Regions from separate parts of the Cytobacillus sp. FSL W7-1323 genome, predicted to be linked through region 1. Evidence: a T-box and tRNA genes for the amino acid it is inferred to sense, from the RefSeq annotation. Region 1 holds a T-box; the other regions hold tRNA genes.
The links. The T-box of region 1 lies ahead of argS (arginine--tRNA ligase). A T-box ahead of a tRNA ligase gene usually reads a tRNA of that ligase, here a tRNA-Arg.
Positions count from the first base shown of each region.

Region 2: it has a tRNA-Arg gene. The T-box ahead of argS (arginine--tRNA ligase) is inferred to sense a tRNA for this amino acid. The anticodon was not compared.
Region 3: it has a tRNA-Arg gene. The T-box ahead of argS (arginine--tRNA ligase) is inferred to sense a tRNA for this amino acid. The anticodon was not compared.
Region 4: it has a tRNA-Arg gene. The T-box ahead of argS (arginine--tRNA ligase) is inferred to sense a tRNA for this amino acid. The anticodon was not compared.

Region 1 covers NZ_CP151998.1:418,044-425,718, reverse strand. The annotation lists gene MKX67_RS02250 (hypothetical protein) at 1-603, opposite strand, end outside; gene mgtE (magnesium transporter) at 1,060-2,418, shown strand; gene MKX67_RS02240 (FtsW/RodA/SpoVE family cell cycle protein) at 2,577-3,764, shown strand; T-box leader at 3,810-4,027, shown strand; gene argS (arginine--tRNA ligase) at 4,091-5,770, shown strand; gene MKX67_RS02230 (sulfite exporter TauE/SafE family protein) at 5,984-6,850, opposite strand; gene MKX67_RS02225 (YqaA family protein) at 6,971-7,546, shown strand; gene MKX67_RS02220 (DNA starvation/stationary phase protection protein) at 7,644-7,675, shown strand, end outside.
Region 2 covers NZ_CP151998.1:3,324,729-3,332,403, reverse strand. The annotation lists gene MKX67_RS16835 (MarR family transcriptional regulator) at 1-230, shown strand, start outside; gene racE (glutamate racemase) at 243-1,040, shown strand; gene recQ (DNA helicase RecQ) at 1,176-3,320, shown strand; gene MKX67_RS16820 (GerMN domain-containing protein) at 3,436-4,506, shown strand; gene MKX67_RS16815 (XTP/dITP diphosphatase) at 4,608-5,201, shown strand; gene MKX67_RS16810 (metallophosphoesterase) at 5,215-5,727, shown strand; tRNA gene MKX67_RS16805 (tRNA-Arg) at 5,837-5,913, shown strand; T-box leader at 6,649-6,909, shown strand; gene ilvB (acetolactate synthase large subunit) at 6,984-7,675, shown strand, end outside.
Region 3 covers NZ_CP151998.1:1,727,678-1,735,352, forward strand. The annotation lists gene MKX67_RS09015 (hypothetical protein) at 1-447, shown strand, start outside; gene MKX67_RS09020 (DUF4652 domain-containing protein) at 521-1,021, opposite strand; gene MKX67_RS09025 (restriction endonuclease) at 1,002-1,475, opposite strand; gene MKX67_RS09030 (hypothetical protein) at 1,711-2,481, opposite strand; gene MKX67_RS09035 (hypothetical protein) at 2,582-2,743, opposite strand; gene MKX67_RS09040 (hypothetical protein) at 2,833-3,018, opposite strand; gene MKX67_RS09045 (hypothetical protein) at 3,082-3,432, opposite strand; gene MKX67_RS09050 (YolD-like family protein) at 3,437-3,766, opposite strand; gene MKX67_RS09055 (hypothetical protein) at 3,870-4,088, shown strand; gene MKX67_RS09060 (YolD-like family protein) at 4,091-4,351, shown strand; tRNA gene MKX67_RS09065 (tRNA-Arg) at 4,657-4,730, opposite strand; gene MKX67_RS09070 (acyltransferase family protein) at 4,916-5,959, opposite strand; gene MKX67_RS09075 (methyl-accepting chemotaxis protein) at 6,237-7,675, shown strand, end outside.
Region 4 covers NZ_CP151998.1:3,927,393-3,935,067, forward strand. The annotation lists gene MKX67_RS19995 (S8 family serine peptidase) at 1-908, opposite strand, end outside; gene MKX67_RS20000 (hypothetical protein) at 1,303-1,578, opposite strand; gene MKX67_RS20005 (hypothetical protein) at 1,769-2,221, shown strand; gene MKX67_RS20010 (YueH family protein) at 2,423-2,677, shown strand; gene MKX67_RS20015 (manganese catalase family protein) at 3,314-4,171, shown strand; gene MKX67_RS20020 (hypothetical protein) at 4,280-4,741, shown strand; tRNA gene MKX67_RS20025 (tRNA-Arg) at 5,183-5,254, opposite strand; gene clpP (ATP-dependent Clp endopeptidase proteolytic subunit ClpP) at 5,543-6,142, shown strand; gene MKX67_RS20035 (HPr family phosphocarrier protein) at 6,543-6,806, opposite strand; gene whiA (DNA-binding protein WhiA) at 6,827-7,675, opposite strand, start outside.

The sequences.
Region 1 (7,675 bases):
AGAAATTACCAGGCCTTCCTTCATTAAATTTCTTAATGCCATTAACGCGCCTTCTGGAACTTGCGGATATGTTTTTTTCTTTTTTAGGCCTAATAAAGATTTTTCTACTTTTAAATGCTCCATCTTCATAGCAGCAACGTCGCCAAGCATTTTGTAAAAGTCCTGCCAGTCTCGGTAATAGACCTTATTTAACCAACCGTCATCATGCGCTAAATAACAATAACGATTGCTTAAATGGTTATAGAAAGGTTTCTTTAAATGCTCCTTTACATGACTAAGATATAGGAGCTCAGCAATTGCTTGAGCAGGCAATTCATTTAACGATTCTTCCTCCTCGAAATCTATCCAGCAAAAATCACCATAACTATAAACATCTTCGTTTATTAGTGCTGGCAGGTCTTCATGAGCCACCCAATCAAACATGGTATGTACATTCAGTTCCCCATTATCATACTGATGCTTCACTAATAGAAGATGCCCTGTCCTGTTCTGTAATGATTGCATAAACTCAGAAAATTCAATTCCATAAGAAATAACGGACTGGTCCTTTTCGTTTAATAAGATATAGATGAGATCTCGAACACTATGATTTTTCTTTCGCAATTTAGAAACCTCCGAACTGAAAATAGAAAGACGAAGAGCAAATTCAATAGTACCACCTTAGTTATTACCCTCATACCACACACAATTTCGTTTTACTGCAATAATTTATACTAACTACATGTAAATCATAAACAACCGATACAATGCGTCATTTCATCCATTTCATTTTAGCAAAGATAAGGAAATACGATTATTAAAAAAACATTACAAAATAACTATTTCAATTCCTGAGTTTTGTTCATACCCTAAAAAAACCTTTTTATATCAAACCAATGATAACAATCCACTTCTAACACATACTATGAAAATAACTAATGGATTAGCATACAATCTTAACTTTTAAATCATACATTACTTTAAGAAATCATGATTTTCCCAGTAAAAGAATGGTAAGATAAGCATATAATCTCCGTTTACAATTTAAGGTATATCCTCGGTTGAAAGGACTTGAGCTTTATGATTCAGACGATGACAGAAAACCAAATCGCTTTATTGATCATCAAAGCATTAAAAGATAATAAACAAAAAGAATTTAACAGGATTTTAGATGAACTGCAACCGTATGATATTGCTCAAGCTTATGATCATCTGCCTGAAAAGCATAAGAAGCGCTTCTTATTATTTATGACTGCTGACCGCCTTGCCCAGTTGCTAGAGGAATTGAATAAAGACATGCAGCTTGAGGTTTTAAATAAATTAGAAAATGAGAAAACAGGAAAAGTCTTGGATCTAATGGACAATGACGACCTCGCCCTTTTACTTCATGATATGTCAGCTGAGAAAATAGAAGGTCTCCTTGCCGGTATGAAACAAAGTGAATCTCGCATCATTCAGAATATGATGACCTATCCACCAGAAACTGCCGGGCGCTTAATGACTAACCGTTTTGTATGGATTCGTGATTATTACACAGTCCGAGAAGCAGTAGAGAAGTTAAAATCCTTTGCAGAATATGCTGAAACGATTAATTATTTATACGTGATAGATCAAGACAGAAAATTAGTTGGGGTTGTCTCTCACCGTGACTTACTAATCGCAGAGCCCCTCGAGGTTATCCAAGACATTATGTATGAACGGGTCATCTCAGCTGCAGTGACGACAGACCAAGAAGAAGTTGCAAACATGGTCTTAAAATATGATTTTCTTGCTATTCCAATTGTGAATGAAGAAAATGTGCTAATGGGTATTGCCACTGTTGATGACTTGATGGATGTTGTTGTCCAAGAAGCGAATGAAGATATTGAAAAACTATCCGCTTCCGGTAAGGCAATTGACTTTGATACGAAAGCTTTCGTCGCCGCTTATCGAAGGTTACCGTGGCTCATCCTTTTATTATTCATCGGCATTATTTCAGGCAGTATCATAAGCGGGTATGAGGCTACTTTATCGCAAGTCGTAGCCCTCGCCTTTTTCATGCCCATGATTTCTGGTATGACAGGTAACACAGGTACGCAATCATTAGCTGTAGTTGTCCGAGGGCTTGTATCCAATGATTTAAATAAAAAAGTGGTTACGAAACTGATTCTTAGGGAATTAGGGGTAGGCGTGATTATTGGTGTCACTTGTGGTATTTTAATCGCACTGATTGCATTTTTTTGGCAAGGAAATATTTATTTAGGCTTAGTTGTCGGAGTTTCCCTACTTCTTACTTTAATTATCGGGACACTTTCGGGAGCAACTATTCCTTTACTATTATACAAATTCGGGATAGACCCAGCCATAGCTTCCGGGCCTCTTATTACAACATTAAATGACATTTTCTCACTTGTTACGTATTTTGGTATTGCCACAATGTTTATTTCCTACTTAACTTAACATTACTTTTTTATTTTATATTGTAAATAAGGAAACTCTTTCTCAATTCGGTACGTCTATATATACGTTTAAACATATTCCTTTGCAGAAGATCCCTAATGGTTTTTTTCTGTTCGTAGCATTACCTGAATGTATAAAATAAAGATAGGTGTTTATATATGGATCGTATACAAAAAAAGAATGATCGCTTTGATTGGACATTAGCCCTGATATTATTTTTGTTCTGCATCATTAGTTGCACTGCTATTTATAGCGGGCAAACAACAGCACAGTATCCAGATAACTTCGTGCTACAACAAATAATCTTTTATAGTGTAGGTATGATTGTGATTGCCGCCATTATGTACTTTGATTCTGATCAGATAAAGCGAATGACCTGGATCTTATTCGGTATCGGCACAATACTTCAAGCAGGACTTTTTATCGCACCAGAGTCCCTTGCATATGAAGTAAAAGGAGCTAAGCTCTGGTACAACGGTCTACCAGGACCTTCTTTGCAGCCATCCGAGTTCTTTAAAATATTTCTTATCCTCGCACTAAGTAAAGTAATTGTAGATCATTATGCAAAATACACCATGAAAACGGTAAAAAATGACCTTATACTGTTTATTAAGCTTGGGCTCGTTACTTGTGTTCCGCTAGGACTAATCATTTTAGAAGATTTGGGTACGGCGCTCGTTATTATCGCTATTTTCACGGGGATTCTACTTGTATCTGGTATTACTTGGAAAATTATCCTCCCTGTTTACGGAACAGTTGCAGCTGTAGGTGGAACCATCATCTATTACATTATTTGGGCTCCTGAAACATTATTAAAGTATCTATCAGTGGATAACTACCAATTGATGCGAATTTATGCTTGGTTAGATCCGTATACACATAAACAAGGAGCTGGCTTACAACTGTACAATTCTCTTCATGCTATCGGCTCGGGAGAATTGGGTGGTAAAGGTTTTTATGAGAGACAAGTTTATATCCCCGATGTTCACACAGACTTTATTTTCAGTGTCATTGGCGAAGAATACGGCTTTATTGGTGCAAGTGTCGTGATATGCTTATATTTTATACTTATTTTCCACTTAACGAAAATTGCCTTATCAGTCAATGACCCATTTAATACTTATGTCTGCGTTGGCGTTATTAGTTATATAACGTTCCATGTATTTCAAAATATCGGGATGACCATTCAAGTATTACCGATTACAGGTATTCCTCTTCCTTTCATTAGTTATGGGGGTAGCTCCTTAATCGGAAATATGATGGCTATGGGGCTTATTTTTAGCATTAGATTTCACCAGAAGAGTTATATGTTCCAAGACAGCTCTAAATATTATCGTGCATCTTAAGGTTGCTTTTTTAAAAATCTAGCGTATAATAATGGAAAATCAAACGGAAATTCAGTGACGAAGAGAGTAGATGTAGGTGAATTCTAAAGCGAAGCAGGGATGGTGAGAGCCTGCAAGAAAAGCCACATTGAAGCGCACTTCGATAGAAGCATGGCAGAATCCAAGTAGGTCATGTCGGTTGTTCGCCCCGTTACAGGCAAGTAGTAAAGGGGTTCGTCACGAACAATTAGAGTGGTACCGCGGGTTTAAGGCTCGTCTCTCAAATTATGAGAGACGGGCTTTTTTATGTTTTCCTATATTTTTTGGAGGTGAAAAAGGTGATAGATATGAAAAAGACAATCAGTTCATGTATTCAAGTTGCAATAGATAACGCCTTAAGTGAAGGTGAGATTCGTCGCTTGTTAGAAACGCCTAAAACATCCGAACATGGCGATCTCTCTTTCCCATGTTTTGCACTAGCAAAGATTTATAAAGAAAACCCAAATCTATTAGCAAAAGACTTAACAGGAAAGCTGACTCATGAATGGATAGATCATGTTGAAGCAGTTGGGCCATATGTAAATATATTTTTTAATAAAAAAGCAATCAGTCAACTCATTATTCAAGCCGTACTACATCAAGGAGAGAATTACGGACAATCAGGAAGCGGTAAAGGTAAGACAATCGTATTAGACTACTCTAGCCCCAATATCGCCAAACCATTCTCAATGGGGCATCTACGTTCGACAGTCATTGGTCATTCCCTTGCACTTATAGCAGAAAAGCATGGATATGATACAGTTAAGATTAATCATTTAGGCGACTGGGGCACACAATTTGGCAAACTCATTACCGCCTATAAGCATTGGGGAAGTGAAGCTTTAATTAAAAAGGAGCCAATTAAGGAATTACTCCAATTATACGTAAAATTTCACGAGAAAGCTGAGGAACATCCCCACTTGCATGAAGAAGCAAGAGCTTGGTTCAGAAAACTTGAACTTGATGATGCGGAGGCAAAGCAACTTTGGTCTTGGTTTAGAGACGAATCTTTAAAAGAATTCGAGAAAACCTATCAACTGCTCGGTGTCTCTTTTGACTCTAATTATGGGGAGGCCTTTTATAACAATCAAATGAACGCGGTTGTCGATACACTGCAACAATCTGACTTGCTATCTACCTCTGATGGAGCAGAAATCGTACCCTTATCAGATGAAAATCTACCTCCTTGCTTAATTAAGAAATCAGATGGAGCGACTCTTTATGCTACACGCGATATTACGGCAGCCATTTATCGTAAACAAACATACCAATTTGATGAGGCTCTCTATATCGTTGGTCCAGAGCAGTCCATCCACTTCCAACAAGTCAAAGCCGTATTATCTAAAATGGGGCATTCCTGGGCGACACATATCCATCACATCCCATTTGGGTTGTATTTACAAGAAGGTAAGAAGATGTCGACAAGAAAAGGTCGTGTCATATTATTAGAGGAAGTATTACAAGATGCCATACAATTAGCTTCAGAGAATATTGAACAAAAAAATCCTCATCTAAAGAACAAAGATGAGGTAGCTAAAGCTGTTGGTGTAGGAGCAATCATTTTCCATGATTTAAAGAACGAACGAATGAAACAAATAGAATTTTCTTTAGAAGACATGTTAACATTCGAAGGGGAAACCGGTCCGTATGTACAGTATACCCAAGCTAGAGCGCAATCTATTTTAAACAAAAGTCAGCAACAGACTTATAAAATAGAAGGTCTATCAAGTGAATACGCTTGGCAAGTAGCTAAACTTTTATCCCTTTATCCAGATAAGCTCGTCCTTGCCCATGAAAAATCAGCACCGTCCATCATTGCCAAATATTTAATTAGTCTAGCGCAAAGCTTTAACAAATACTATGCTAACGAAAAAATACTTCATAAAGATGAACATTTATCTTCGAGACTCGGTCTTGTCAAAGCAGTAACAATCATCTTAACTGACGGCCTGCATTTACTTGGTATGAAGGCACCTCAGGAGATGTAATTTCACCTTGTACATCAGCTCCCTCTTTAGCCAATTGGGAGCTATATGATTGAATGAAACAAAAGTCTACAGTTAGTTACCACTATATATCCGGCGGCTACAATATGTAGCCTTTTTAAAAAATGCAATCTACCAGGAAAGAGCTAGAAACAGGCTTACTTCGTCATATTTCTAATCCACACTAAACCCAAAGCCTACCCTGTATGTCCCTGTTTAAGAGTACCCTTTTTCTTCTCGCCAATGAGCAATATGTCTTTTCCCTAGAACAGTGAAAAAGTAGAGAAGATAAAGAACAACGATGATTAATCCAAAAACATTTTGTTCAAATGCCTTAAGTGCCACACTCAAAATCGTCGTTAAGTATAGAAATGATAGTAATGTAGTAATTTCTTTGTTTTCAAAAACATCGGTTGATCTAGCTCCGAATTGAGAACCTAGTAGCCCACCAGCAAGTAAGAATATCCCCATAAAATAATTAATTTCTACAGTGAATGCGTAGGATAAGAAACCTGCTGAAACAATAAATAGGACTGCAAATAAGCTCGTTCCTACCGCCTTCTTAGGTAACATACCTAGAAAGGCAATCGACATTGGTACAATAATAAACCCTCCACCTACACCTAAAGAAGTGGAAACAAACCCTGCAAACAAGCCGATTAAAACCATTTTTAATATGGAAGGTTGAACTAACCCGCTCACTCCTTGCTGCGCACTTTTCTTCTTAAACATTTGGACAGAAAAGAAAGAAAGCAACACAATATACATAACAGGAATCGCCCATTCATCTAACTGATGAGCATCTAAAAAGACAACAAAAGGATGGGCAATTTGGGTAGCAATAATCCCACTCACCCCTAAAATAATCCCTGCTTTCCAATTAATATTTTTTAATTTTATATGACCGATAATCCCAGAAGATGAACTCCCAATTGTAAATAACAAACTTGTCGCAATTGCCTCAATAGGGGCAAGTCCAATGAGCATTAATAATGGTGTTAATATAAACCCTCCACCGATGCCAAAAAAACCTGACAACACACTAATTAAGGCACCTAGTAGAAAAAACAATATCAATTCCACAATTCCATCACCTTTCTATCAAACAACCATCCCCATCATACCCCATAGTAATGAAAAGAAAAAGTGCACATATAATTTCTAAAGGACAAACCACGTAATCTTAAAAAGGGGTTTTCATATATGCAAGAAATTTTACATTTACTTAAAGAATGGTTATTGGAATATGGTGTGTTTGGACTTTTTTTCGTTTCGTTCGCTGACTCTTCTTTCTTCCCCATTCCTCCTGATTTACTTTTGATTCCAATGGGACTAGCAGACAGTGATCATGTGTATTGGTACGCTTTTCTCACTACTTTCGCTTCTGTTATCGGTGCAATCTTTGGCTGGTATATCGGATTACGAGTTGGCAGGCCTGTCCTACGAGCACTTTTTAAAGAGCAACAAATCATGAAAGTAGAACTGTACTTTCAAAAGCTTGGTCCATTGGCCATTCTGATATCTGCCTTTACACCCTTACCGTTTAAGATATTTACGATTTTATCTGGCATCTCAAAAATGAAAATACAGACCGTTGTATTATGGGCAACGATTGGAAGAGGCGCAAGGTTTTATTTTGAAGCTTTTCTCATCCATCAATTAGGCAATAAAGCTGTACCTTTCATAAAAGACCACTTTACGGCATTGACCATTTATATGGCTATATTCATTATTATTATCTTCATCACAACACACTATATCAAAAACAGATTAAATTAATTCCTTAATTATAATTATTATAATTAAGTATTGATTTTAATTTTAAATCAGTTATAATATAGTTAAGACAAAACATTCTTGAGGAGATGACTAAATAATGATTACATTAGATACGAAATTAAACGCTGC
Region 2 (7,675 bases), 1.7 Mb from region 1:
ATTTAGTCGATCGTATGGAAAAGAGTGAATTGGTAAAAAGAGTGAAAGATCCTAATGATCGTCGCGTTGTAAGAATCCACTTATTGGAGGAAGGCGAAAGAATTATAGAAGAAGTGATCGACAAAAGGCAAGATTATTTGCAAGAAGTATTAAAGGATTTTTCCGGTGAAGAGGTCGTTCATTTAAGGGAGAATCTAAGAAAATTGCATCAAGATATGAAAAGAGATTGAGGCGAGAAGAAAGTGAAACAACCGATAGGTATTATTGATTCAGGGGTTGGCGGGTTAACTGTTGCAAAGGAAGTGATGCGTCAGTTACCTAATGAAAATATTATTTACTTAGGAGATACAGCTCGATGTCCATATGGTCCGAGGTCTGGAGAAGAAGTAAAAGAATTCACATGGCAAATGACGAAGTTTTTATTAGAAAAAGAAGTGAAGATGCTCATTATTGCCTGTAATACTGCGACTGCTGTTGCATTAGATGATATTAAGAATGAGTTACCAATTCCGGTCATTGGCGTTATTTTTCCTGGAGCAAGAACGGCGCTAAAAGTAACAGAAAATCATATCATTGGCATCATTGGTACAGCGGGAACGGTGAAGAGTCGTGCTTATGAACTCGCATTAAAAGGGATCAATAATCGTACGGTAGTTCATAGCCTAGCTTGTCCTAAATTTGTCCCACTAGTAGAAAGTGGGGAGTACGAGAGTGTATTTGCGAAAAAAATCGTTCTAGAAACGTTAGGGCCATTAACAAATAAAGGTTTAGACACATTGATATTAGGCTGTACACATTATCCGCTGTTGGAGAATCTTGTTAAGCAAGTGATGGGTGAAGGTGTTAACGTGATTAGTTCCGGAGATGAAACCGCTCGAGAAGCAAGCACGATTCTTTATGATCGCGGCTTTTTAAACACGAGTGAAGAAGATCCTCAGCACCGTTTTTTCACAACAGGTTCTGAAGCGATGTTCAAAGACATTGCAACAAAATGGTTGCATAGAGAGATAAACGATGTGGAGCGCATACAACTCGGATAATATGGAGGCACCAAATATAATCAATGAACAATCATTGGTTGTATTTGGTGTTTTTTAAATGAATAGATTGCGAGAAAGAAACGATATGCGTTATGCTTTTAAATATATATCAATAAGAATGAGGTGAGGATGGATATGCAAACAGCAGAGGAGCATTTGCAGAAGTATTTCGGTTATACAAGTTTTCGACCAGGTCAAAAAGATATTATTTACAATTTAAATCATGGCCACAACGTACTTGGCATTCTACCAACTGGCGGTGGTAAATCACTCTCCTTCCAAATTCCCGCACTTATGAATGACGGTGTGACGATCGTTATCTCCCCTTTAATTTCACTAATGAAAGACCAAGTAGATGCCCTTCTTGAAGCAGGAATTCCTGCAGCCTATATGAATAGTAGTCTTTCTTACAAGGAATATTCGGAAACAGAAGAGCGACTGTTGGCAGGGGAATATAAGCTTGTCTACATAGCTCCGGAACGTCTGGAGTCAATGGAGTTTCTAACGATTATGGAGAAGATTCATTTATCAATGATTGTCTTTGATGAGGCGCATTGTATTTCTCAATGGGGGCATGATTTTAGACCGAGTTATCGATCGGTAGTGGACAGGATTTTCTCTCTTACTGAAACGCCTGTAATTGCTGCATTAACAGCGACAGCGACGAAAAATGTAGAAGAAGATATAAGTCGCTTATTGCATATAGAAAAAGAACATATTTTTGTTACAGGCTTTGCCCGAACAAACCTTTCTTTTCAAGTGTTAAAAGGAAGAGATAAGCGCAAGTATTTAGAAACCTATGTTTCCAGTAGAAAAGAAGAATCAGGTATTATCTATACTTCTAGCAGAAAACAAACCGATCAATTATATGAACATTTTCTAAAGAAAGGTTATAAAGTTGAAAGATACCATGCTGGTCTTTCTGAGGATAATCGTAAACACTCTCAAGAAAAATTTGTCCATGATCAAGTGACGTTGATGATTGCTACCAATGCGTTTGGGATGGGGATAGATAAACCGGATGTGCGTTATGTGGTGCACTATAATATGCCACGAAACATCGAAGCTTATTATCAAGAAGCCGGAAGAGCAGGGCGAGATGGGGAAGAAAGTGAATGTATTTTACTTTACTCACCTCAAGATATTCTCCTACAAAAATTTTTAATAGAAAAGAGCGAGCTGTCAACAAGCCTTCGCGAGCAAGAATATGAAAAACTAAGGCAGATGACGAATTATTGTCATACGGAAAGTTGCTTGCAATCCTATATTGTCGCTTATTTTGCCAATCAAGATGTATCGTCATGTAATAAATGTTCGAACTGTTTAGATGAAAGACAATCTGTTGACATTACGAATGAAGCGATGATGATTTTCTCGTGTATTAAACGAATGGGAGAGCGTTTTGGCGTTAAGCTAACAGCTCAAGTGTTAAAAGGGTCCGCGAATAAGCGGATTAAGCAATTGTCTTTTCATACACTTACGACTTATGGGCTTATGAAAGCAAAAACGGAAAAGCAAATTGTTGATATGATTAATTATTTACTTGCTGAAGGCTATCTTTCTATGACAGATGGACAATATCCGACCGTTACTTTAGCTGATGAAGCTATCCCGGTTTTAAAAAGAGAAGCCCAAGTATCTATGAAAATCTCTGATGATAAAGAGCTAGAAGAACGTCCAGCTGGTGAAGAAAATAGCGAGTTATTTGCTATCTTAAGAGAGTTAAGAAAAAACTTAGCGCAAGAACAAGGTGTACCGCCCTATGTCGTTTTTGCTGATACAGCGTTAAAAGAAATGTGCACTTATTTCCCTACTACTAAAGAAGCGATGTTATCGATTAAAGGTGTTGGTGAAATGAAGTATAGTAAATATGGGGAAGCATTTCTAGAAGAGATAAAAGTTTTTACTGAAAAAAATAACATCGAGGTCAAAGAGCAACACTATGTGAAGACACCACCAGTAAATAAAAAAGCGGCTGAAGGGACAGGAAGTCATATCCATTCATATGAAGCCTTTCTATTAGGTAAAACGATTTCGGAGATTGCTAGAGAGCGTTCTTTTTCACCGATAACGATTCAAAATCATATTTTTAGAGCGGTAGCAGAGGGCCATCCGATTGACTGGGATCAAGTTTTCAATGAGCAGGTAGAAGAGGAAGTACTTGTAGCTGCAGATAAAGTCGGTGTAGAAAAGTTAAGACCGATTAAAGATGAAATCAATGATGATACAATTGATTACTTTCAAATTAAGGCTGTTCTAACGAAACATCGTTTTGTTTGAATACGCTTTGTCCAAATTTGTCTAAAAGAATAGAAGACTTTCTTTCCTAAAGGCGGTCTATTTTGTAAATAGGCTCGTATACATGTAGTACAAACTGTCTTAGGAGGGAAAGGTTATGTCTTTAAATAAAAAAGCGACCATCGCAGTGTCCGCTGTATTAGTTTCATCTGCTTTGTTATCAGGTTGTGGATTATTTGGTGGAGAGGAGAAAGAGAAAATTGACCCACCGAGTGAAATGTCCATTAATAACGAAGATGCCAATGTAGAGACAGAAGAGACGACTGGTGAGGAAAGTGGAGCTGCTGATGAAGCGGCAGAAACAACAACGATTCCAACAGAATTATACTTAATTGACAATAATGGTTATGTTGTATCACAAACATTAGATTTACCAAGTACGAATTCTGTTGCTAAACAAGCGTTAGAATATTTAGTGGTAGATGGAAAAGTAACTGAACTCTTACCAAATAATTTCCGTGCAGTCTTACCAGCAGATACAAAAATGACGGTTGATGTGAAAGATAAAGTGGCTCATGTTGATTTTTCTAAGGAATTTGCTGAGTATAATCCAGAAGATGAAGCAAGAATCCTGCAATCAGTCACATGGACATTGACCCAATTCGATGAAATAGAACAAGTGAAATTGAGTATAAATGGGAATGCGATTAAAGAAATGCCAGTCAATGGTACACCGATTGGCGAAGAAGTAAGTCGTTCTATCGGTATCAATTATGATAACTCTGTTGTCACAGATATTACAAATACAAAACCAGTTACCGTTTATTACATGGGTGGCGAAGAAGATGCTAAATACTTTGTTCCAGTAACAAAAAGAGTGTCTAATAATGTCGACAATAACGTGACGGCAATCATTGATGAGTTAGGGAACCCTTCTTTAGGATCTAAACTTTCTGCCGTCTTACCAAGTGAAGTCGCTTTATTAGGTGAACCTAAAGTAGAGGATGGAACGATTACCCTCGATTTCGATGAATCGATTTTCTCTAGTGGGGGAGAAAATGTCATTAACGAGAATGTATTAAAAGTTTTAGCGTTATCACTTACAGAACAAGCAGAAGTGGAATCTGTTGCTGTTACAGTGAATGGCGAGGCTGATTTACTTGATGAAGATGGCGAAAAGCTAGAGCCTGTTTCAAGACCTGAAAGTGTGAATACAGGTAGCTATTAATTGGTATCACCATCCTTTTATAGTAAAATGAGAAGAGTGAGGAAAGGGGCCTCCTCTTCTCTTTATTTTTTATGACGAACATAAAAGGAAGGAAACGCTATATGTCTGAGATTATTATTGCGACAAAGAATAAAGGCAAAGCAGAAGAATTTAAAAAAATGTTTGCATCACTCGGTTATGAAGTGAAAACATTACATGATTATCCTGATATGCCAGATGTGGAAGAAACGGGTACGACTTTTGAAGCAAATGCCGTTTTAAAAGCAGAAGAGATTTCGCGCTTAATGAATCGACCGGTGATTGCTGATGATTCCGGATTATCAATTGATGCACTTGAAGGACGCCCAGGAATATTTTCCGCTCGTTATGCAGGGGAAGATAAAAATGATGAAGCGAATATAGATAAAGTACTTGAAGAAATGAAACATGTACCGGAAGAGAAGCGGGATGCTCGGTTTTATTGTGCACTTGCGGTAGCTATCCCTGGAAAGAAAACATACACCGTTTCGGGGACATGTGAAGGTAAAATTCTTTATGCACGAAAAGGAACAAATGGCTTTGGTTATGATCCCATCTTTTGGGCGAATGCAAAGAATAAGGCGATGGCAGAGTTAACATCAGAAGAAAAAGCAGCCATTAGCCATAGAGGACAAGCATTAAAGCAATTAGAAAAAGATCTTCCAACTATTCTTTAAGGAGGAGGATAACATGAAGTTACTCATCGTTAGTGACAGCCACGGTGATGGTGACATCCTGCAAGAACTAAAAGTACGTCACAGTCAAAATGTCGACTATATGATTCATTGTGGGGACTCTGAATTAAGTAGTGACCAAGCTGAAATCACTGGATATGTCGCTGTGAGAGGGAATTGCGATGCCGATGCTCGCTTTAAAAACGAAGAATTAATAGATACGGATAACGGCAAAGTATGGATTACACATGGTCATCTATATGGCGTAAAATCGTCTTTATTAGGTTTAAGCTTAAGAGCAAAAGAAGTAGCTGCACGTATTGTGTGCTTTGGTCATTCGCATCAACTGGGGGCTGAAATGGTAGATCAAATCCTTTATCTTAATCCAAATAGTATCTCGCTTCCAAGGCAGCCGAAAGAAAAAACATATATGATGGTAAATTGGACAGTGGAAAAAGTGGTCGTTTCCATTTGGACAAGAGACGGTGTCGAGCTCGAGGAATGGCAGCAATCCTTTTCGTTTGCGTAGCCAGAGAACTGCTATTATTACAGCAGTTCTCTGCCAATTATAAATTTATTTAAAAATTAATTGACACTTCAGTTTATCCTGCGTATAATAAATATTGTCTTGATATTAAGTCCCAGTAGCTCAGCAGGATAGAGCAACAGCCTTCTAAGCTGTCGGTCGGGAGTTCGAATCTCTCCTGGGACGCCATTAGCTACATATTTATCTACCAACACTAGCGTTGATTCCTGTGAAAACTTGGATTAGCGCTTTTTTTATTTCAGCTAGAGATCGATTTCATATTAGACTTCTCCATAAGTAATCTTCCTTTGTTGTTTTTCATCCTCAATTAAAAACCCAAAGAAACAACTATAAAAATACTATATTGAAATAATAGTGATAAGATGCACTGAATAAAAACATCCTCAAATACTGGTGATTTTTATCGAATGATGTAACGATGAGTCAGCATATGGTAGAAGTTATCACGTTTGTATGTGATTAAATATTAAAAAAATGGATTAACATGAAATGGTCTCTGAAGGTTGTAGTTTCTTTGTATAGTATTTATCGTAAATGAACGCACATGATTTATCTTGTAATAGCCTTCAATTAGTCGCGTTCTTTTGCTCATGAGCTGTTCAAATACCCCCATCCTAAAAGTACTTCACTTGCTATTCTCGCATGCCACAGAATGAATAAATCAATAAAAAATTTTGTCCAATTAAAAGGTTAATAGATCAATGATGTAAGCGGATACATGAAAACAGACTAATCTAAATTATCAAATAATTTTCCAAAAAGGTGTTGACGACTTTTGAAAATGGGCGTAAGATAGTCCTCAACAAAGCAAAGCACAATAAAATAAATCGAAAATGAAATTGGAAGCAGCGTTATTTTCCTTTTATTTTTACAAACGAAATTTTAGTGGTTTAAAGTGAGAAACTAAAAGCGTTGATGAGGATAAGTAGTTTTTTGATGTAGGTTTTGCAGAGAGCCGGGCAAGCTGGAAACCGGTAAACCAGTCTTAAAATGAACTCACCTCGGAGTGAAGACTTGAACAATGATAAGTAGAGTCTTCCGGGTCGAAGGAACCCGTTATCTAAGCTTAGCAGTTATTATGCTGTTACTGAGTGCGCGTGGAGATTTAAAACGCGAACAAGGGTGGTACCGTGGAATGGTGATCAAAGCCTTTTCATCCCTTGACCAATGATTGGTCAATGAGGGATGGAGAGGCTTTTTTATATTTAATTTTATTTTATTAAGGAGGTTAAAGAGCGATGGTGCGGGAAGCTGCCTTAACAGAAGAAGTGAAAACAAAGCTTGAGACGATTACAGGCGCAGACTTATTAATGGATGCGTTAGAAAGGGAAAATGTAGAAGTCGTCTTTGGCTACCCTGGCGGAGCGGTTTTGCCGATTTACGATAAGATTTATGATGCGAAATTCCTTCATGTTTTACCTAGACATGAACAAGGCGGCATACATGCTGCAGAAGGTTACGCAAGAATTTCAGGTAAGCCTGGTGTCGTCATTGCAACATCCGGGCCTGGAGCAACGAATATCGTAACAGGTTTGGCTGATGCCATGATGGACTCATTACCAATTGTAGCTTTCACAGGCCAAGTAGCAACAAGTGTGATTGGTTCAGATGCTTTCCAAGAAGCAGATATATTAGGAATTACAACACCGATTACAAAATATAATTTTCAAATTCGCCAATTGGAGGATATTCCAAGAGTCATTAAAGAAGCGTTCTATATTGCAAAGACAGGCAGACCCGGTCCAGTGCTCATTGATATTCCTAAAGATATAGCTTCGACGATTACCGAAAGGCCCGAAGAAGCAGAAATGGAGTTACCGGGTTATCAACCGACACTAAAGCCTAATCGCCTTCAGATTCGTAAGCTATCAGATGCGATAGGAGCAGCACAGAAACCAGTCATTTTAGCGGGTGCAGGCATTCTTCATTC
Region 3 (7,675 bases), 1.3 Mb from region 1:
AAGGATGGAATGGCACGTCCAAACACTAAAAGTGAAGTAACGAATAAATTTGAGATATCAAATACTCCTAAGAAAAGGGAGGATAACAGTATGGATGAGGGTTATAAATTAATTATTGAAAGATTAGATAAAGATGCAAGAGAAAGAGAAGCTCGCATATCTAGGGATGCAAGAGAAAGAGAAGAGAGACAAGAAAAAAGATCATCAGAATTAGAAAACAGACTTACTCAGTTACACATTGATTCTTTAGATAAGGTTGAAAAAAGTCTTGAAGCTAGTTCATCCCTGCTCAAGAGTGAATTTAAAAATATAGAAATTCAAGTTGGTCAAATAAAAGAGCAAGTAAATGAAATCCATAATAAGACTAGATTTTGGGTTAATTTAATTGTACCGGGTATTGTCGCAATTGTTGTAGGAGTTGTAACAGCCTTGTTGACAAGAGGTTAATATCAATCAAATTCTCTTAACAAACTTTACTAAAAATAAGTATAGCCCTTCTCATTGAGAGGGGCTAATTATCTTATAATTTACTAATAATCATTTGATCTTCATATTGTATGAATTTACTAAAGTTATCATCAATGTATTTAATCCCTTTTAATTTTAGATGGTCCTCTAAAATACTCAACTCTGTTATTTGAATTTCACTAGAGTAATTTGTTACTTTTTGTAAAGTACTGTTGTTAACATCATAGGTATATACATTACCGCCCACATTTACTGTTCCCCAACCAAAACCGATTATTAGAGCTATAATATTCTCGTTAATCCATTTAGCGTATTTAGGAATATTTTGATCTTTATCAGGGCCAACAATTTCTGTTATGTACCCATTTTCTAAGTTGTATAAATACAGACTACCCGGACATTCCCATTCCAATGGAGATATATAAATTGCCTTTTTTCCATCAGACGAAAATTCGGGTTTAGATGGGAAATCATTAGTAATAGTTGTTTTCTTACCAGATGGATCAATTTGATAAATTTCATTTTTAGTTTCATCATGAATTAGTTGAAACAATATTATCGCTCCCTTCAGGTAAAGTGCCGGTTAGTAATAATTCCTTAGTTTCTGGATATGCTATTATAATTTCTTCAATTGCTACTAACGGTATTACCTGTATCTTAAGATTATTATTTTTATTTAGATAGCTTATGTAGTCAATTTGACTTGCTGTTAGATTAACAGGTATTACTAATACCCAGAAATCTGGTTCATGTTGCTCAGCAGTTAGTATCTCATTAACTATTATATTTTTCTGTGGAAAAGCAGTCCACTTTTTACATTGAAAGACCCATCTCCTTTCATATCCCATATGAAACGGTAACTCTTCATAAGTGGTAGCTACAACATCTCTACCTGTGTCACCACCACCTCGACCAAACCACTCCCTATTTCTAAATCCGATTTTTGGTAAAATATAATAAATGAATTTCTCAAAGTCTGTAGGATTTACTTCTTTCCAATTTATCATATTTAATAACTCCTAGTTTCTTTATAGTAATAATTTATCAATATATGTTGAACTTTTCAAAAATTTAATTGAACAATTCAACTCACATGAAAACTTAAGAAAATCAGAAATACTTATCTTCGTTCTAGGCATTCTTCCTTCTTAATAAAAATTCATTTCTTTGGTTAAAAGGCAATTTAATCGAAAGAAGCTCTTTAACTCTAGAATTCGAAAACCAAAATTTTTTTTAAGAAATTTAAATAAGTTCTACAACTTCAGTTATATTCTCAGGTGAGATACAAACTTTTCCTTGTAAGAAAACCATAAAGTTTTGACCTGGATCCCAATAACCTGTGTTTTTGAATAAAACATACTCAATTGCCTTTAAAACATAATCTGATGGTTCATAATAATCGACATGCTCAAAGTTTACAAGCAGTGATAGTTTCATCGGTTTAGCACTTTTCTTCCATTCGCTAACTATTTCGGGCATTTTAATAAGATCACTAATATCCCATATAAACTCTGGACATTCCCTAATATGCCCCACATTTGAATTATTTTCAGCATCTTCCTTTATTAGGAATCCGTTTATACAGTTGTCATTGTTAAAACGATGAAAAAGCATCTTATCTGTAAATTCTTTGCCCTTAAACCTAATTATTGGTGGTGAATTTATCTCATAATGAATCTTAATTCCTAAATCAGCAAAGAAATCAGATAAAATACCCTTTGTAATTATAGATTCTAAATTCAAGATTCCGTTTTGTCGAAAGCTACTATCATCTATTCCCGTTGTAAGATGAAACATAAGTAATTTGTCAGGAAGAATTTCGTCGACTTTTAAATTAAAATAATTTAGTATATCATCAATATATAAATTATCATAATGCCAAAGTTTATCTTTATTAGTTATTCGGTACTTATTGCTTTTAATAAATGATATTATATTCACCTCATCAGTTTTGAGTAAGTCAGAGAGAGATTTTATTGTTGTTTCGACAGTTGAACAGTTTAATATACGCAATTATGTCACCTTCATATATATTATAATAATATCAATCAAGTATTTTTACTTCTGGCTGTTTGTTAATTAAACCTCTCAATCGAGGTGGGCTCCCATTCTTTCAAAGGCTTTCTGTAACGCTCGTTTTTATTGTATCACCCTCAACTTTTATCCCACCGTTGTCAGATGTTCCAACAACACTTACTGGCTGACTTTGAGCAAAAATATAGTATTTATCACCTTTCTCATCAGTAACAGAAACATACATGTCCTCAGGTTTCATGACATCATTCCTTTTTTACATAATAGTTCTCTTTGTATGTTAAAAGTCCTTTTTGAAAAACAAAAAACCCTTCTGATCTAGAGAGGGTGTTACTTAATTGAAGGAAGTTCACTACTAATAAGTCCTTTAGCTTCTGCAATAGTCTCTTTAAATGTAACTCCTATACATTTAATTTCGAGTTCTCCTTTTTTGGCAGTTACTGTAACTGTATTTTCATCTGCATAAATATGATAAGTAACGCCATCATCAATAAATCCCAATGGCTCATATTTCATTAAAACATACCTCTTTCCTATAATATGTAATTATATTAACAAAAAATAGGTAAAAAAGTCCCGTTATTTGCTCAGGTAAAAGTTTAAAAGTTCCTCACACTTATTCCTAATCCTTGGATTAAAATAATTATGCTGCTCATCATAACCTTTGTAATGGAACTCATACATGGTAAATGATTCATCATGTCCAATCTGGCTTACTCTCATATTTCCTTTTCTCATCTTGTTTTTTACTTCTTTCAAATCACGCTGAACGTTCTTTATTGTATTTTCCATCAAGGTAATATAAGGCTGTTTAATCTTAAACGGGGACCTTTCAATGATCTTTAAATCTCTTTCAAGGATGATAATAATCATCGGTAAGTATATAGCTTGCTCTAGTACATCACGATCAGCTTCATTAATCCTAGTCATGTTGTTAAACCCTTTCGACTGATATCACTTCATCAATGTGGAATTTTAAGATTCTTAAATTGTTCGTTTCCAAGTGAATGCACATATTAATATGATCGATTTTATCGACAATGCCCTCAAAGGTTTTTGTGGACCCATCAACCCAAATGGTCATTTTGATTGTAAGGGTGTAGTTTAATGATTCCATCGTTATTATCTGTATTTCCTCAAGTTCTTGCTCATCTAATTCTGGCTTTTTTACTTTTTCGTATTCGGCTGGTATCTTCTTAAGTAATTCAGTATGTTCGCTCATAAAGAACCCTTGCCATTTCATTTTTCCGCGGTCACGAATCATAAACTACATCTCCTTTTTTAATATTATATGCGAACTTTTGTTCTTAATTCAATTGAAATCGAACAAAAGTTCGTATAAAATAATGGTAAGGGAGGGCTAATCGATGAAAGGTTTACTTATTAGAGGAGTTAACAATAAAGAAGAATTAGAAATGATTTATCTGGATAACAAGGGAGATATCAGCCAGAGAAGAATTAAAATTTTGGCCGTTTACGAAGATTACTTTCGTGCATATTGTTTTACCAAGAGACAGCAGCGCACTTTTAAGGTAAGTAATGTCTTATCGATTGGTCCAGTCAGGATAGTAAGGAGAGGAGCTTAATCATGGGAGTGAAAATGCCGAAGAAGTCAAAACCACAAAGACCTTCAAGGGATGAATTTGAATTAGAAGAGCTGGGAAATGCAGTAGTTGAAGCGCATAGGGAGAAAACTGAAGTCTTAATATTGTTGTGGCAAAGAGATCCTGTACAAGGGAAAATTGTTAAACTTGATGGTCAATCTCAATTAATACATATTGAAAGTAATTATGAAACGATAAAGGTTAAATTTATAGATATATTATCGATACAGAGCGCACCTCAATGAGAGAGCGCTTTTTTGTTTGAAAAGTATATCACACATTTTTGCATGTTTATTAAAAGTGTTAGAGCACGGACTGGTATTCAGAATGGAGCGCTCGGGTATGCGCTTATACAAATTATGCAGATGCTGTTGAAGGATTTGAAGGAGCTTGGAGGTGCGATTTAGTGATGAAAAAACCAAAAAAAATCTATTCCGACCCCAAACCGACCCCAAATAAGAATTTATATATGGATTTATAAAACACAAAAACAAAAATAAAAGGTCGATAACCCCTTTAATACCAAGGGTTATCGACCTTTTATAATTAGCGTCCCAGATAGGAATCGAACCTACGACCTACAGCTTAGGAGGCTGTTGCTCTATCCTGCTGAGCTACTGGGACATATATTGTTTTTTTCTTTTGACAATATAAAATTATATACCTATATAAATAAACGGTCAATAATAAAGCCTTTGAAAATTTTTAATGATTTTTATGGTTTTAAAATAATGGGGAAAGAGCGCCCATAGATGTATAAATTATAAAAGGCAGTAGTTACATAGCAATGTAACTACTGCCTTACCTATTTAACCAATTCGGTATTTTCTACGATAATATCGAAAGATCGTTCTAATCTGTCTCTTTAGTTGTTTAAACCGTGCAGTGCTTAACTCAATCAGCGGCTGAGTCACTGCGGTGACCCATTTGCTTGATAATAGCAAAGTAAGCACTAAGGCGAGTCCTGCTAACAAGAGAAAACTTCTTGCATCATTGAAGAAATCCTGCACTTCACTTTCTCTAAATACTCGTACGAAAAACCCGTGAAGAAGATAAACGTATAATGTGTTTTTACCTAGCTTTGTAAATGAATAATGTCTATTAGGCACAAAGGCAAAGAAACATGCCATCATCATCAAACTGAGTAAATAGAAACCTAATCTAGTTAACATGGACGAAATAGATGCATCATCAACGACGGAATATGGCTTTGACCCAAGTAACCATTCATAGTTGATGTTTGGATTAAAGTAGAATAACACAAAGACAGCTACAAAAATACCAATCGCACCGATGCGAACCGATGGTCTAAATAAAACTTGGAAATGCTCTTTCTTCATTAAATAACCTAGTAAGAAGAATGGGAAAAACACAAAAGTTCTAGATAAGCTCAAATAGTTTGTAACCCAATCAGCATATCCTACAGCTAGCCCAATCGCAAAAGAGAGGATAATGGCTACACTAGGTTTGAATTTGGCAAATATCAATAACAATAGATGCCAGAAAAATAAAGAAATTAAGAACCATAGCGACCAATGTGGATTAAGCGGATCCACGTTAAAGGCTGCACCTTGATGTAAGAAATAATAAAAGACCGAATAGATTAGTTGGAAAATAAGGTATGGCAAAATCAATTTTTTAGCTATTTTTTGAATATATCCCTTTTGATAATACCCTTTTGCAAAAAAGCCTGAAACTAATATAAATGCAGGCATATGAAATGTATAAATCACTTTGTAAAGCGTATAAATTGTTTCACTATCTTCAATAAAAGAGCGAATCAAATGTCCGAATACCACAAAGAAAATAAGAATAAACTTTGCGTTATCAAAAAAGTAATCACGCTGTCTCATAAATCCTCCTTTATTAAAGACCCCCTAAAACATCACTTATTATATACCCATTATGTAAGAAAATAAATCAATTCAAACATGTGAACGAGTGGATAAAAATCCAAAACATGGACATGTAAAGGTAATATGGCATTGAAATGTATAGGTATATATAACTATTTTTAGTTAAAATACTACTTCAATATCCCCTTTTTATCGATTATAATGTTAGCAGAATCTAGTATAATAGAATCATTATTGTTAAAAGGGATACATTTTTTTAAAAGGAGGAATTATATTGAAATTACTGAAAAAATGGCGTTTAAAACAAAGTAGCATCCCCTTTTTAAATGCGATGTTAATACGGGTGTCCAAGTCAGATAAATGGAGAAAGTTAAAAATCGGTCAAAAGTATGGGGTAGCTTTGTGGCTTACTTTAGGCGTATTCACTATATCAACGATTTTGTCTTTTATTATGCTTGTCTACAGTACCTTTAAACTTAATGAAGCAGAGAAGGCAAGTGAAAGAGCGCTAGAAATCGCTGATATAGGCACAGATTTCTACTTAAAAGGCGGGACAATTGGGAATTATATTATTGATTCTAATCCAAAACATTTAAATACATATGAAGATTTAGAAACAGACATAAAGAATAAACAACAAGAAATACAAGCAATGATCCAATCGGAAACAGCACAGGAAATGTTTGTTAAAATCAATGAATATGATAAAGAAGTAAATCAATTATTTTATGATGAAATCGCACCAAATGTGAAGTTACAACATGTACGCGAATACCGCTTAGGGAAGTTGCAGGTGGATAATTACATCGAGCAAACAATGAATACATTAGATGAACTAACATCTATTATTAAGGAAGAGCAGGAATCTGCCATTAACCAAGCGAGTTGGATGATGATCGTTTCAATTGTTATCTTAGTACTGTCACTAGTACTATCAGCAATTTTCGGATTTTTTAGTCATAAAATCGTGAATAAACAATTAGCTTATCGTCTTACAAAGGTTGTGACAGCTTCAAAGGAAATAACAAAAGGAAACTTAAAAGCTAGTGATATTCATTCGAATAATCAGGATGAAATTACAGAAATCGCAGACGCTTTTAACCAAATGAAACACCAGTTGCGCCAAATGATTCAAGAAATGCTTACAGTTTCACAAAGTTTAAATGAGAGAAGTGTTCACCTTGGTGCCGTTTCATCTGAAGTCGCAGCTGCTAGTCAAGAAATATCGGCGACAATGGAGGAATTATCGGGAGGAGCAGAAGAGCAAGCAAGTGCAAGTGCGGATTTATCAAAAATTATGGAAGATTACTTATTTAAAGTGGAGAATGCAGAAACGAAAAGTGTTTCTATGCGTGAAGCAGCCTCAAATGTGAAGAATATGACATTAGCAGGAAATGAATTGATGGAAAATTCTAAAGAGCAAATGAATAGGATAGATGAAATAATTAATGATTCGATGCATCGAGTGAAAGGGTTAGATCAAGAAACGAAACAAGTAAATAAGTTAATATCTGTGATACATGAAATCGCTAACCAAACGAATTTATTGGCATTAAATGCGGCGATTGAAGCTGCGAGAGCAGGAGAGCATGGCAAGGGCTTTGCTGTTGTTGCGGAGGAAGTAAGAAAACTTGCTGAAAAAGTCTCCTATTCAATAAGTGATATCACTTCAATCGTCAATAAAATTCAGTCAGAGTCTGTTGGAGTCGTAGA
Region 4 (7,675 bases), 1.1 Mb from region 1:
CCTGATACGTGAGTGCCATGAGATGTATAATAAGTCGCTCCACCGTATTCTTCAGGATACCCTTCATCATTTCCAACCCAATCTTCATAGGTTGTTTCCATTGGGTCAGCATCATTATCAACAAAATCCCAGCCTTTAACTGAAGATGGCTCTACCTCAGCAGGATTCTCGCCATCGGTATAGCGATATCCTTTATAAGCATCCATTAAATCAGGATGGTTATAATCAATTCCTGTATCGATTACACCGACTTTAATGCCTTCTCCCTTAATCTTTTCATCATGCAATTGATCAACCCCAATTTGAGGTACACTATCAGCCATTTTCGGACTAACCTTCTCATCTTCACTAGGTAAATCTAATTTGATTTCTTTGTTACTCCATATTCTTTTTACTTCATCAGAGGCAAGTAATGATTGAACAGCCGTACCAGGTAAAGTCATTGATACCCCATTAAAAGCGTGTTTGTATTCATGAATGATCTCAAGCTTATTGGCATCAAACTTATCAATAGATTTTTTCTTTTTCATTGAGGATATAAATGTTGAAAAGGATTTATGAGAAGCCTCAACTTGCTGTTCTGCATTATTAACCGCTTTTTGCTTACCTAATAAAAGTTGCTGTTTAACAGCCACTTTTGCTGGAAGTGTTTTAAATTCAACAATAACAGAAACTAATTCTGCACTATCCTGCTTAATATCTGGAGAAATTGTAAATGTTGGTGACGCATTTAATTCATTCAAAGTCGCTCTTTCTTCTTTGGATAAACCACTGAGCATAGATTCAATCTGTTTCATATTGAACTTATCATTCTCAGCTGCCATTGAATGACTAGGTACACTGAACGAAAATATCATACCAGCAGCCATCGTCAACGTAAGTAACGGCTTTAGCTTTTTAAACTTCATAACTCCACCCCTATTTTTTGAAAATTTATTATTTTTATAATTTAATGATAGGTTGTGAAGTTATTACTTGTAAATTGGGGTAATATTTTTAGGTACTTCGGTACAAAAAAGCGAAGAATTTGTCGAAAAAAGAAAACAAACGGACCATTTTCGGTTATTTTTTTGCGGCTCCTTGCGTTTTTTAGTGAGATGTTTGACGGAATTACCCCAACACAAAAAAACACATCTAACTTGAGATATGCTAGTTGTAGTTTTTATGAAGATGTATACATGAGAATTGCTAAAGACAGCTGAAAAGGAACAGTTTCAGCTTTACTATAACTTTCCGGCGCTAAATGGCTGTATGATTGTTTTTTGTTTTCTAGTACTTATCTTATTAAGATTATTTTGTGCTTTATATTGAGTTATATCTTTCAATCGCTTCTACAATCAATTTATTTCCTTTTTCCACTTCCTCCTTTGAAAGAGCATTGTCTTTTTTTGCTTCAATTAAATTGAATTTCATACTTTCAATTGCGACTAATGATGTCATTTTTTTGTATTGGTTTTTGGAGTATCCGAGGTTTAAGTAATCAATTAACTCTGGAACACCATCTAGTGTAGGAATATATTCAAACAAATTTTCTTCATATCTATCAGGAAGTTGAATACTTAATAATTTTTCTCTCATACAATCACCTCTTTTTAAATTTTTTATTATAAAATTTAGAAACCTATTTTTATTGTTTGCAGAACAAATTATTCGAGAATTTTTCTCATCTCAACTCATTTAAGGGTTCCGGCGATTCCCGACTTTTTATGCATAGACTAAGGTGTTATCGGTAAGAGTATAATTATCTACTTATTGGAGGTATAGTTGAATGTTTACCCATATTTTCTTGTGGACTATGTTGATTCTACCTTGGTTCTTTCTCCTTTTTTTAGATACTAAAAGGGTAAAGTCCTTCATTCCCGGTGGATTAGTAAGTGCCCTGCTTTTAACAATAGTATTTCAACTATATCAAAGATATCATCTAGTTGAAGTTGTGCAAACCATTTTCCCATTAACTAATACAACTCCTTTTGTCTACGGCTTATACATAGTCTTACCTACTATATTTCTATACTTTACATTTGGTAACTTTTGGATTTATATAACAATTAATACAATTAGCGATGCAGTCTTTTCTTTTGGTATCATGAACCTTTATGAATATTTCGGGATTTATAAAATGGATGATTCTATCCATATCATCATTTTTATCACTTGTATTATTTGTGCTTCACTCATTTACTTATTTCAAAAGTGGCAGTATATTGATCCATACAAATGAGAAGTTAATCAAGGTTTATAGAGCCCATCGGCTCTTCTTTTATTAATTCATACTGAAGAAGTTAACGATTCCCATTATTGTAGACTTTTTCCCTAGAGCCTTTAGTCTCCTTTTCAGTGTTTCTAATAGATATTGCTTTCTTTGTCTCCTTTTCATTTATATAATACTTTTAATAAATGGAGAAGTTGAGGTGTAGAATAGATGAAATATCTTCAAGAAAAAATGCATTTATTAGGAGAAAGACACTCAAATGTATACATTATTAAAACTCCAGAAGAAAAATATATTGTCTCTATTCCTGATCTCCATTGGTCAGCACAAATAGGCTGTTTAGAGGAATTCCAACAAAAAGTGGAATACCTCAATGATTCACTCTCATTTCACCTTTATGAAGGCAATTCATACGAGCTAGCCTATAGACTGTCCAAGCTTACTGAATTAAACATATTTCGTTAACCTTCGTATAAAAATTTATCAATTAAATACACTAAGTAGAAAATTGTCTGTAGGTGATTATTTTCTTCTATTCAAATGAAATATTCGGCATGCTCATTTTCGGGGGATTACTAGCCCCAACTTCATTATTCCTTTTTAAAAAAATTCATTATGGCATAGTTATAGCAGCCATGTACATAAATATCTTTGTTGTAATGTTTCTCTTCAGCGTTCTTATAGATTTATAAATGAATTTTTTAACCTTTTTGATGAAACATCATTATTTAATCCAGCATTAAAATGATTGAACATAAAATATAATGGTTACATTGGTTTGCCAACCAATGATCTCTTCAAAGAGTGCATCCCTCACGCTCGCTGTTCTTTTCTTTACTCATCCTTTCTGCATGATAAAATCGCATAATAAGAGTAGTTTCATCGGAATTTCATTTAAAGAAGAGTCAATGCATGACTCTTCTTTTTTGTTCACATTTTGTGTTTTTTTTGGTTAGTTTTTTAAAAAATGTGGGCTAAAGCCTTAATTTCACAAAGAAAGATTTCTCCCCAGATGCGCTTTTTAAATGGATAAAACGATTTTTTTAACACAAAATAGATTTATTATTAGAATTTACAACTCAAAAACGGAGGAATACATTCATGTATTTTTACAAAGAAGATTTAATTAATATGATTGTTCCTGATAAACCAGATCCACATGCAGCCAAGGTGCTTCAAGAAGCGCTAGGTGGACAATTTGGAGAAATACGTACAATGATGCAATATTCATTTCAAAGTGCCAACTTCAGAGGAAAAGCAAAAAAATATCGAGACCTATTAAGAGGGGTATTTATAGAAGAGCTTAGTCATATAGAATTAGTACAATCGACAATAAATCAACTTTTAAATGGTGCTGGTGGTTCTAGCCCAGGTAACCAAGCATTTGATAATGCTCCGTTAGATGATGTTATTCAAGATGGCGCAAATCCCCATCATTTCATTATAGGTGCTAAAGCATCCTTACCAGTTGATGCAGGAGGTAACCCTTGGAATGGTTCCTGGGTTTATGACCACGGTAACTTAGTAGCAAATTTAATCAATAATGTTTCTTTAGAATCAACTGGTGTACTTCAAAAATCAAGAATTTATGAGATGAGCAGTAATAAAACTCTAAGAGAAACAGTAGCTTTTCTTATGGTTAGAGATAATTCGCATCAAAATGCTTTTGCAAAGGCATTAGAAACATTAGGAGTTGATTGGGGAAAAGTCTTCCCTGTTCCTAACTACGACTTGAATAAATATCCTGAATGTAAGAAATATGTTGATATGGGCTTTCACAACGCTCAATTTAATTTCCGTTTAGATGATACACTTATTGGGGAAGTATTCACTGGAACAACACCTAGTAGAAATGGTGGGGACCTTTCAGTGACTGAACCACCTAAAGGGTTTCCCGTGCCAACAATGCCGGATATGCCAAATGAACATGCACCAGGTTTATATGATTTAGATAATTAGGGCCTTTTAGGCTCTATTTATTTGTTTTCGATAATTTCGTTCAAAACACTAAACCTGTATAAATTAGTTAACACCCACATAATCTAAAGGAAAATAGAGGTGAAGTGAATGCTTGCTAATTTTTTTAGAATATTTAATGCAATTGTATTATGGGCAATCGTTATTATTTTTCTACCTAAAAATTCGTTTAAAAGATTTTTACCAGTGACATTATTTTGCTCACTTCTTTTACTCATTGTCGAAATGTTAAGTCCAATATTTAATTGGTGGAAAGTAAAAGGTGGTTATAAATTTATGTTATTTGATGCATTAGCATTTATTTTAGGACCATTCTTCACGATAAATTTATGGGTGTTTCACTTTACTTATGGCAAATTCCCCTTATATGCTACTATTAATTTAATTATGGATGTTATTTTTGCCTATCTCTTAACTCCTCTTTTCGAAAAGATTGGGCACTTTAAACTCAAAAAATTCACACGAACTGGAATACTTATCCTTTACTATTTCCTTGCTCTTTTGAATTATGGCTTCCAAAAATACATTGAGGTAGAACCAATGGAAAATTAAGGATTTAGTATAAGGCTATTGCACACTTTTTCATCGTAGCTTAAATAATTAGTTATTACATGATTGTATTTTATTTAGATAAACATGCCATGGGGCTCTTTCCCTTTTGACCATCTTTTTTCTGGTAGTTAGCTTATGTATAACTTCATTCTTTAACTTTGAGAATTGCTCCTGAGATTGGTGACTTCTAGAAAACATATTGTAATGACTCTTAAACTTTCCTTTCCTTCAATTATCTTTTTTTCACCTCAAATATTAAAACTAACCTTCTTTTAAGCATTAGCGATAATCTATATGTAGGAATATTAAGAATAATTAAGGGATAATCGATTTATGAACTTCCGATTAGGGTAAATAAAATAGGAGATTTTTAACTTCGTCGGACAAAAGTCGAACTAAAATTAAAAATCTCCCATCATTTCTTATATTTTAAACATGTAGCGCCCTCGGAGGGAATCGAACCCCCATTTTAAGAACCGGAATCTTACGTGCTATCCGTTGCACCACGAGGGCATTTTTTATTATGTAGGAACACGTTTTTCTTGGTGTTACGAATATTAATTATATGGGAAAAACCCTTTATATGCAAGCATTCGTTGTTTAAAAGCAAAAATATGTGGGTATCATGGATACGAGGAAATCAACTTAGAAAAAAATGTCGAATAATTCTCTTGAAATAATCAAGCGATTCGTTTGACCTTAATTGACCAACCATGTATGATGAAACTACATACATTTACCAATGGCGAGGTATAAAATACCTTTCCAAAACTTTTTTGACCTTTAAAGGAGGAATTGGAAATGAACTTAATCCCTACAGTAATCGAACAAACAAACCGAGGGGAACGCGCTTATGACATTTACTCTCGCCTATTAAAAGATCGCATTATCATGTTAGGCAGTGCGATTGACGATAATGTGGCAAACTCAATCGTGGCTCAGCTATTATTCTTAGAAGCAGATAATCCTGAAAAGGACATCACGCTTTATATTAATAGCCCAGGTGGAAGTATCACTGCTGGTATGGCTATCTATGATACGATGCAATACATCAAACCAAATGTTTCAACAATCTGTACTGGTATGGCTGCATCAATGGGTGCATTCTTACTAGCAGCTGGTGAAAAAGGGAAACGTTTTGCGCTTCCAAACAGTGAAGTCATGATTCACCAACCACTAGGTGGCGCTCAAGGGCAAGCAACTGAAATCGAGATTGCTGCTAAACGCATCCTATTCTTACGTGAAAAATTGAACCAAATTCTAGCTGAACGCACTGGTCAACCTTTAGATGTTATTTCTAAAGACACAGATCGTGATAACTTCATGACTGCAGAAAGAGCACTAGAATATGGTCTTATCGACAAAATCATTACAAACAATACACCAGAAGAGAAAAAATAAGCATCACAAATAACAAAAGCCATCAGCATTTCATTTGCTGATGGCTTTTTGTTTGCTATGAATTAATGGTTGTTAGATCGACTGGGAGGTGAACGAAAAACGGTGAGATAAAAAAAGTAGAAATAGGGTGATTTGTAGAGTGGCAATTTCGCATTAGTTTTGAGTGGCAATCGTAACCGATATATGAGGAAAAATTGATCTGTTCGGTCTTCTTTTGTGATTTTCTATCTAGTTAGCTGCACAATTCCTCTTTGCTCCGGCTTCTTTGTGTTTTTCCATCTCAACCAAACCACTTGCCCCTATCATATCGATGCAAGTTGGTTGAGGACAATGAAACGCACCCCCATTGGTAGAAGCATCTAGCAATGGGGGTGCGCAGGTTATTCGTGTATTATACAGATTATGAAACAATGTCCTCTTGTAGGAGTGCAGTCAGTTTATTTAAGGCTTCGGTTTCATCGCTGCCTTCAGCGAGGAGGGTTACGGTGGAACCAGCACTTAGAGATAGGCTCATTAATCCCATGATACTTTTGGCATTTACTTTTTTTCCGCCTTTTTCGATAAAGAGATCTGCTGTGAAGCGATTGGCTTCCTGCACTAACTTTGCAGCAGGGCGCGCCTGTAAGCCTGATTTAATTTTGACTTCCACTTGTCTTTCTACCATGTCCTAACCTCCAAAAAACTTTAAGATTCCTTCCATTGCCCTGTTTTAATTTTTTCTGCAATTTCATCAATTTTTCTTAGGCGATGATTGATACCCGATTTGCTTATCGTGCCACCAGAGACCATTTCTCCAAGTTCCTTTAAAGTCACATCTTGATACGTAACACGCAATTCAGCAATTTCGCGTAATTTCTCTGGTAACACCTTTAGTCCAACGGTACTCTCAATATATCTTATGTTTTCAACTTGTCTTAAGGCAGCACCAATTGTTTTATTTAAATTGGCTGTTTCACAATTGACCAAGCGATTAACTGAATTTCGCATATCTCTAACAATGCGGATATCTTCAAATCGTAAAAGCGCGCTATGAGCCCCAATAATATTAAGGAATTCTGTAATTTTTTCCGCCTCTTTTAAGTAGGTAATAAAACCTTTCTTTCTTTCCAATGTTTTACTATTCAACCCAAAAGTATTCATTAATTTTGACAAGGCGTCATTATGCTCCTTATACATTGAAGCAATTTCTAAATGATAGGAAGAGGTTTCAGGGTTATTGACAGATCCCCCTGCTAAAAAAGCCCCTCTTAGATAAGCACGTTTGCAGCATTTCTTTTTAATTAAATCCATTGAGATATCATGGATAAATTGAAAGCCAGCACTAATAATATGCAGATCATCAAGAATCTTTTGTGCTTGCTCCATTAGTCTAACAATATACACGTTATTTTTCTTAAGTCTCATTTTCTTTCGAACAAGCAGCTCAACTTGCACATCATAATTCCTTTTGATCAGCGTATAGATTCTTCTGGCAATCGCTGCATTCTCCGTTTGAATATCTACAATTAACATTTTATTTGAAAAAGAGAGAGA